Regions from separate parts of the Halopseudomonas maritima genome, predicted to be linked through region 1. Evidence: predicted binding sites of a transcription regulator. Region 1 holds the regulator's gene; each other region holds the start of a gene.
What was found. Region 1 encodes sigma-54, which starts transcription at its own class of promoters, with help from an activator protein. Its sites were predicted from a motif close to ANTGGCATNNANNTTGCTNT; they were not measured.

Region 1 (2,275 bases):
TGGCTTCGGCCTTCTGCCGCAGCTTCTCGACCTCAAGGGTGACTTGTACGTTGGTGATTTTGTCGAAATGCCGCTCCAGACGGGCCATTTTCTCAGTGACGTAATCGCGCAGTGCGTCAGTGATGTCGAGTTGGTGACCGCTAATGTTCAGTTGCATACGGCGTCTCCTGATTGGCTTGTTGTTGCAGGGTGATCGTCCGCCACCCGGTGGTGCCACTGCATGATCCCTGAACTGGATCCTTGCCCTGACCAATGACGGTCAGTGGGCGCTAGACCAGTCTCTTGCGTTCGCTCGATGGCGCGATATTGAGCGACTCGCGATACTTTGCGATGGTCCGGCGGGCAACTTCGATGCCCTGCTCCTCCAGTAAACCAGCGATCTTGCTATCGCTCAATGGTTTCTTTGGGTTTTCTGCTGCCACCAGCTTCTTGATCAGTGCGCGGATCGCGGTGGATGAGAATTCACCCCCTTCGCTGGTCCCGACGTGACTGGAAAAGAAGTACTTGAGCTCAAAAATACCCCGCGGGGTATGCATGTACTTTTGCGTGGTTACCCGCGAGATGGTCGACTCGTGCATGCCCACCGCTTCGGCGATGTCGTGCAGTACCAGCGGCTTCATGGCTTCTTCGCCATGCTCAAGAAAGCCCCGTTGATGTTCGACGATTTGGGTGGCCACCTTCATCAGTGTTTCGTTGCGGCTTTGCAGGCTCTTGATGAACCAGCGGGCCTCCTGCAGGTTGTTGCGCAGGTAGGTGTTGTCTTCGCTGGAGTCGGCGCGGCGGACCATGGAGGCGTAGTGCCCATTGACCCGTACCTTGGGTACGGCGTCCTGATTCAGCTCGACCACCCAGCGGTGGCTATCGCGGCGCACGATGACGTCGGGAATCACGTATTCGGCTTCGCCTGAGGCGATTTCCGAGCCGGGGCGCGGGTTCAGTGTCTGGATCAGGCCGATGGCGTCGCGCAACTGGTCTTCCTTCAGCTTGCTGCGGCGCATCAACTGTGTGAAGTCGCGGTTGCCGAGCAGCTCCAGGTGGTCGCGGACGACGCGGGTGGCCTGTTCCAGCATGGGGGTGTCGTCCGGCAACTGGCGAATCTGCAGCAGCAGGCATTCGCGCAGGTCACGGGCGCCTACGCCGACCGGTTCGAATTGCTGGATGCGGTGCAGCACCATCTCGACTTCGTCCAGCTCGGCTTCAAGCTCTGCGGGTAGCGAGGCGAGGATGTCTTCCAGCGATTCTTCGAGGTAGCCGTCGGCGTTGATGCCGTCGATCAGGGCGGTGGCAATCTGGTAGTCCGTCTCGGACATTGGCAGCAGGTTGAGCTGCCATTCGAGATGACTTTGCAGGGTTTCGCCGGTACCGGTGCGCGAGGTGTAGTCCCAGTCTTCGTCATCCTGGCTGGGCAGGGAGCTGGCGGAGGTCTGGTAAACGTCTTCCCATTGGGTGTCGACCGGCAGTTCACTGGGGATGGCTTCGTTCCAGTTGCCTTCCTGGTCGCCCTGGGTGTGCTGGTCGATGGAGTCCATGGAGACCGGTTCAGGCAGGGTGACCGCTGGCGCATCATCGTCGCCACCTTCCTGGCTGGCGTTGCTGCTGTAATCGTCGTCACCCTCGTCGGCCATCTCTAGCATGGGGTTGGCTTCCAGCGCCTCCTGCACCTCCTGCTGGAGGTCGAGACTGGACAGCTGAAGCAGTCTGATGGCCTGCTGCAGCTGAGGTGTCATGGTCAGCTGCTGCCCCATCTTGAGGACGAGCGAGGGTTTCATTGTGTTGCGAAATACCTTGTGCGCTAGTTCAAACCGTTGGTTTAGACATGCTGATGTCTATTTGCCGGTAGCATGCCTGAAATACGGGGGCTTTTATAGCCGGAAGGCATGGCCCAGGTATACATCTTTCACTGTCTGGTCTGCCAGTACTGTCTCGGCATCACCTTCGGCGATGATGTGGCCATCGTTGACGATGTAGGCCTTGTCACAAATATCCAGGGTCTCGCGTACGTTGTGGTCGGTGATCAGTACGCCGATGCCTTTGTTCTTGAGGTGCTGGATGATCTGCTTGATGTCGCCAACGGAGATTGGGTCTACGCCGGCAAAGGGCTCATCCAGCAGGATAAAACTGGGGTCGGTGGCCAGCGCACGGGCGATCTCCGCGCGGCGACGCTCACCGCCGGACAGGCTCATGCCGAGGCTGTCGCTCAGGTGATGAATGTGGAATTCACGCAGCAGCGACTCCAGCTTGCCTTCTCGAGCCTGACGGTTCAGGTCCTTGCGGG
Region 2 (2,275 bases), 610 kb from region 1:
GTTGCGCGCCATGGTGTAACCCGGCGCCACCAGACCAAAGATGCTGCCCTTCCAGGAGGCGCATTCGCCGATGGCGAAGATAGACGCATCGCTGGTGCGGAAGCGGTCGTCGATCACCACCCCGCCGCGCTCGGCCACGTCCAGGCCGCAGGCCCGGGCCAGCGCATCCTGCGGGCGAATACCGGCGGAGAACAGCACCAGATCGGTTTCCAGAAACTCGCCATCGGCAAAGTTCATGCGGTAGGCATAGTCTTCACCGGCGACGATCTCGCTGGTCGCCCGCGACAGATGCACACCCACACCCAGCTCCTCGATACGCGCCTTGAGCGCTGCACCACCGTCCACGTCCAGCTGCACCGGCATCAAGCGCGGAGCAAACTCGACAACGTGCGCCTCAAGGCCCAATGACTTGAGCGCGTTGGCCGCTTCCAGGCCCAGCAGGCCGCCACCGACGACCACGCCGCGACGGGCATTGGTGGCCGCTGCACGAATGCCGTCCAAATCTTCCAGAGTGCGATAGACCAGACGGGAGTTGCCTTCAGCGCCCGGAATCGGCGGTACAAAGGGATAGGAGCCGGTTGCCAGAATCAGCTTGTCGTACGCCAGACGACCGGTAGGTGTCACCACTTGGCGCTGCTCGCGATCAATCTCCAGCACCGCCTCGCTCAGGTGCAACTGCACGCCGTGCTCGCTGTAATAATCCGGCGTACACAACGCCAGCGACTCAGCATCACGACCGCCAAAATACTCGGATAGATGCACACGGTCGTAAGCGCGCTCGCGCTCCTCACCAAACACGTGGACATCAAAATGGGCCAACGCCCCCTGTTCGACGAGCTGCTCGACACAGTGGTGACCCACCATGCCATTGCCGATGATGATCAGCGTTTCTTTCTTGATCGGGGCGACGAACGCGTTCATGGCCAGTCCTCACTCAGATTCTGCTGTGGGGCAGAAAACAAAAAAGGCGCCTGCAACTGTCTCCAGTTGCAGGCGCCTTTGCCTTGGATTCACAGATTGTGGGGAAGCGAATAAAGGGCAAGCCCACGCCAACACCGGCGACTCACTTCCAGCCGGTGGTCTCGGCACCGGCCTCTAACAGGCTTCAGCAACTGCCATGCCAACCTGTAAAAGACGACCACAAACCCCACAAAACAAACATCAAGCCATTGTTTTTATTTGATTTTAAAAAAACCAAAAAAACTAAAAACCCTGCCCTACTCGGCATTGAGTCGCGACCCATCGGGGTGCATGGCGCGCAATATCACCCCGCTTTGGTGCGCTACGAGGCTGTTCCACGCTCGCCCGTTTGGGTGCTTGTAGCCCAAGCTGAAGGCCCTAACATGCATGACGCAAAACGCACATATGTCTCACGCCAGTTTGCCGTTGGCGCGGCCACCCCAAACAACAAGAGGAATTGCGCATGCCCACCCTGTTCACCCGCGGCCTGGCCGTACTCGCCCTCAGCGCGCTGTGCTGCACACCCGCGCTGGCCACCAACCCCGGCAGCAGCTCGCCCGACACTCTTATCCTGGGAGACTCGATCTTTGCCCTGTCCGGTGATATCCACGAATACCTGGAAGCCGACCTTGACGAGAACATCAACACCTCCGCCCGCTCCGGCTGCCAACTGACCGGGGGCAATATCCTGTGCTCCAGCCGCTACTCGGTAGAACGTCAGTACCAGCGCGCCAGCAAACGTGGCATCCGCACCGTGATCTTCAACGGCGGCGGCAACGACATTCAGCTCAATAGCTGCCGGCCGTCTCTCAGCGCCTGCATGCCGCTACTTAACGAGCTGGAAGACCGCATCTCTGCACTGGTGCAACAAATGCGCAACGACGGTATCGAGGAAATCGTCTTTCTCGGCTACTACAACGCCGTAGGCGGCGCCCTGGAGCTGCGTGACATCAACAATTACAGCATGAACTACAAGGCGGCTGCTTACCCGGGCATGGGCGTCAAGTTTGTCGACGTGCGCGCCGCCTTCGCCGGCAACGAAAGCCGCTACATCACCAGCGACGGCATTCACCCCACCGCCGCTGGCTCTCGCGTGCTGGCAGACCAGATTCTGCAAGTACTGGACTGAGAACCACCCAGGCGGACAGGCACGTCCTGTCCGCTTGAGCCGCGCCGCCACGGGGCTCATAATGCACGGCCTTCCTCGTTGTCCGTTCGCAGGCCCATCGCATGTTCCGCTGGTTTGAAAGCCGTCTTGACCCGTTCCCCGTTGAAGAGCTGAGCGAGCCACCGCGCAAGCTGCTGCCCTTCTGTC
Region 3 (2,275 bases), 630 kb from region 1:
ACGATCTCTACCGGCGAGCCCTCCTCCATCATTTCGCCCAGCTCGCTGCATTCGGAGTACGCAGCGTTCTCCACCGCCTGCGACAAGACCTCGAAGTTGAAGCTGGCCTCGGCTGCTTCAACCCGCGGCACCGTGGTACGGATGGCCGGTCCGACGGAGATGACGCCGCAGTATTCCGGCATGCTGCTGGAAAACTCCAGCGTACCGATACGGCGCGCGATATCGATGATGTCGAGTTTGCTGGTGGTAATCAGCGGACGCACCACAAAGCGCTCGGCGACCTGATCAATCACACTCAGATTGGGCAGGGTCTGGCTGGCCACCTGGGCAATCGCCTCACCGGTGACCAGCGCGTCGATGCCCAGACGGTAAGCCACCCGGTCCGCCGCGCGCAGCATCATGCGCTTGAGCACCACGCCCATCTGGCTGTTCTCGACGTTCTGCAGAATCTCCGCCACCACGCCCTCAAAGGGCACACTGACAAAACGCAGACGGTGGCTGGTGGCATAACGCTCCCACAGATAGTGCGCAACCTGACGCACGCCCAGCTCATGGGCACGACCACCGAGGTTAAAGAATACAAAGTGCGGCAGCAGCCCACGCTGCAGCATCTGGTAGCTGGCGACGGTGGAGTCAAAGCCACCCGACATCAGACTCAGTACCGGCTCCATGGTGCCCAAGGGGAAGCCACCCATGCCCTCATGACGCGCCTGAATCAGATATATCTTCTGATCGCGAATCTCGACATGCACCTCAACCTCCGGCGCCTTCAGCGACACCCCGGCCGCCCCGCAGCGGCGATTGAGCGCGCTGCCCACCTTGATTGCGACATCCTGCGAAGAGAACGGATGCGAACCCACGCGCTTGCAGCGCACGGCGAAGGTCTTGCCCTGCAGTTGCTCGCCCACGTTGGCCACGCACAACTCGATCAGCTCATCGATACTGCCCAGCGGGTACTCATGCACCTCAAAACAGTGGGAGATACCGGGTGTATTGCGCAGCCGCTCGATACACCGCTGCTGCAGCGCCGGATCGGGGCCAAGATTGACCTCCAGACTGTCCCAGTTACCGTTGACCCGCGCCTGGGGGTCAACCGCCGACAGCACCTTCTTCAGGTTGCTTTTGAGCTGGGCGATAAAGCGCTTGCGGACCTGGCGGCTCTTGATGGTAATTTCGGGGAAGAACTTGATGATCAGTTTCATGGGCTGGTATATGGTGCGCAAAGCGCTGCATTATACCCGCAGCCAGCGCACCGCGCTTGGGTAACTGTCGAACGCAAAGGCACCAAAACAGTGCAAAGCCAGACCAGGCTGCACCAACAAGGTGCTCGATATTGGTGCGCGACCCCGGCTTTTACCGCAAAAGGCCCCTGAGACAGGGGTTCACAGGCCATGCTCCGAAATGGCACACCTTTTGCTCACTTGTAATGCAACCGAGCAGCGGCCCCGCCGCTGGACGTAATATAAAGGCGCCAGACCTGCTGTCTGGCAAACGATTCCTTTTGGAGGAAACCATGTCGAAAGCGATGCAACTGATCAACGAGCATGACGTGAAGTGGGTAGACCTGCGCTTCACCGACACCAAGGGCAAGCAGCAGCACGTCACCATGCCCGCCCGTGACGTCAACGAGGACTTCTTCGAAGACGGCAAGATGTTCGACGGCTCCTCCATTGCCGGCTGGAAAGGCATCGAAGCATCCGACATGATCCTCATGCCCGATGACAGCACTGCCCTTCTGGACCCCTTCACCGAAGAGCCGACGCTGATCCTGGTGTGCGACATCATCGAGCCTTCCACCATGCAAGGCTACGAGCGCGACCCGCGCGGTATCGCCAAGCGCGCAGAAGAGTATATGAAGTCCACCGGTATCGGTGACACCGTATTCGTTGGTCCGGAGCCGGAATTCTTCATCTTCGACGAAGTGAAGTTCAAGTCCGACATCTCCGGCTCCATGTTCAAGATCTTCTCCGAGCAGGCCTCCTGGAACACTGACGGCGACTTCGAGACTGGCAACAAAGGCCACCGTCCGGGCGTCAAGGGCGGCTACTTCCCGGTTCCGCCGGTCGACCACGACCACGAAATCCGTACTGCCATGTGTAACGCCATGGAAGAAATGGGCCTGACCATCGAAGTTCACCACCACGAAGTGGCGACTGCTGGCCAGAACGAAATCGGCGTGCTGTTCAACACCCTGGTGAAGAAGGCCGACGAAGTACAAACCCTGAAGTACTGCGTACACAACGTAGCTGACGCGTTCGGCAAGACCGCTACCTTT

Region 2: nirB (nitrite reductase large subunit NirB) is a predicted target of sigma-54. The motif match lies at 1,152-1,171, and genes of this name have one in related genera.
Region 3: glnA (glutamate--ammonia ligase) is a predicted target of sigma-54. The motif match lies at 1,401-1,420, and genes of this name have one in related genera.

Annotation. Positions count from the first base shown of each region.
Region 1 is NZ_CP079801.1:2,767,992-2,770,266, forward strand. It holds gene hpf (ribosome hibernation promoting factor) at 1-157, opposite strand, end outside; gene HV822_RS12765 (RNA polymerase factor sigma-54) at 270-1,769, opposite strand; gene lptB (LPS export ABC transporter ATP-binding protein) at 1,863-2,275, opposite strand, start outside.
Region 2 is NZ_CP079801.1:3,380,216-3,382,490, reverse strand. It holds gene nirB (nitrite reductase large subunit NirB) at 1-921, opposite strand, end outside; gene HV822_RS15675 (SGNH/GDSL hydrolase family protein) at 1,424-2,089, shown strand; gene HV822_RS15670 (ABC transporter ATP-binding protein) at 2,191-2,275, shown strand, end outside.
Region 3 is NZ_CP079801.1:2,141,713-2,143,987, reverse strand. It holds gene thiI (tRNA uracil 4-sulfurtransferase ThiI) at 1-1,202, opposite strand, end outside; gene glnA (glutamate--ammonia ligase) at 1,514-2,275, shown strand, end outside.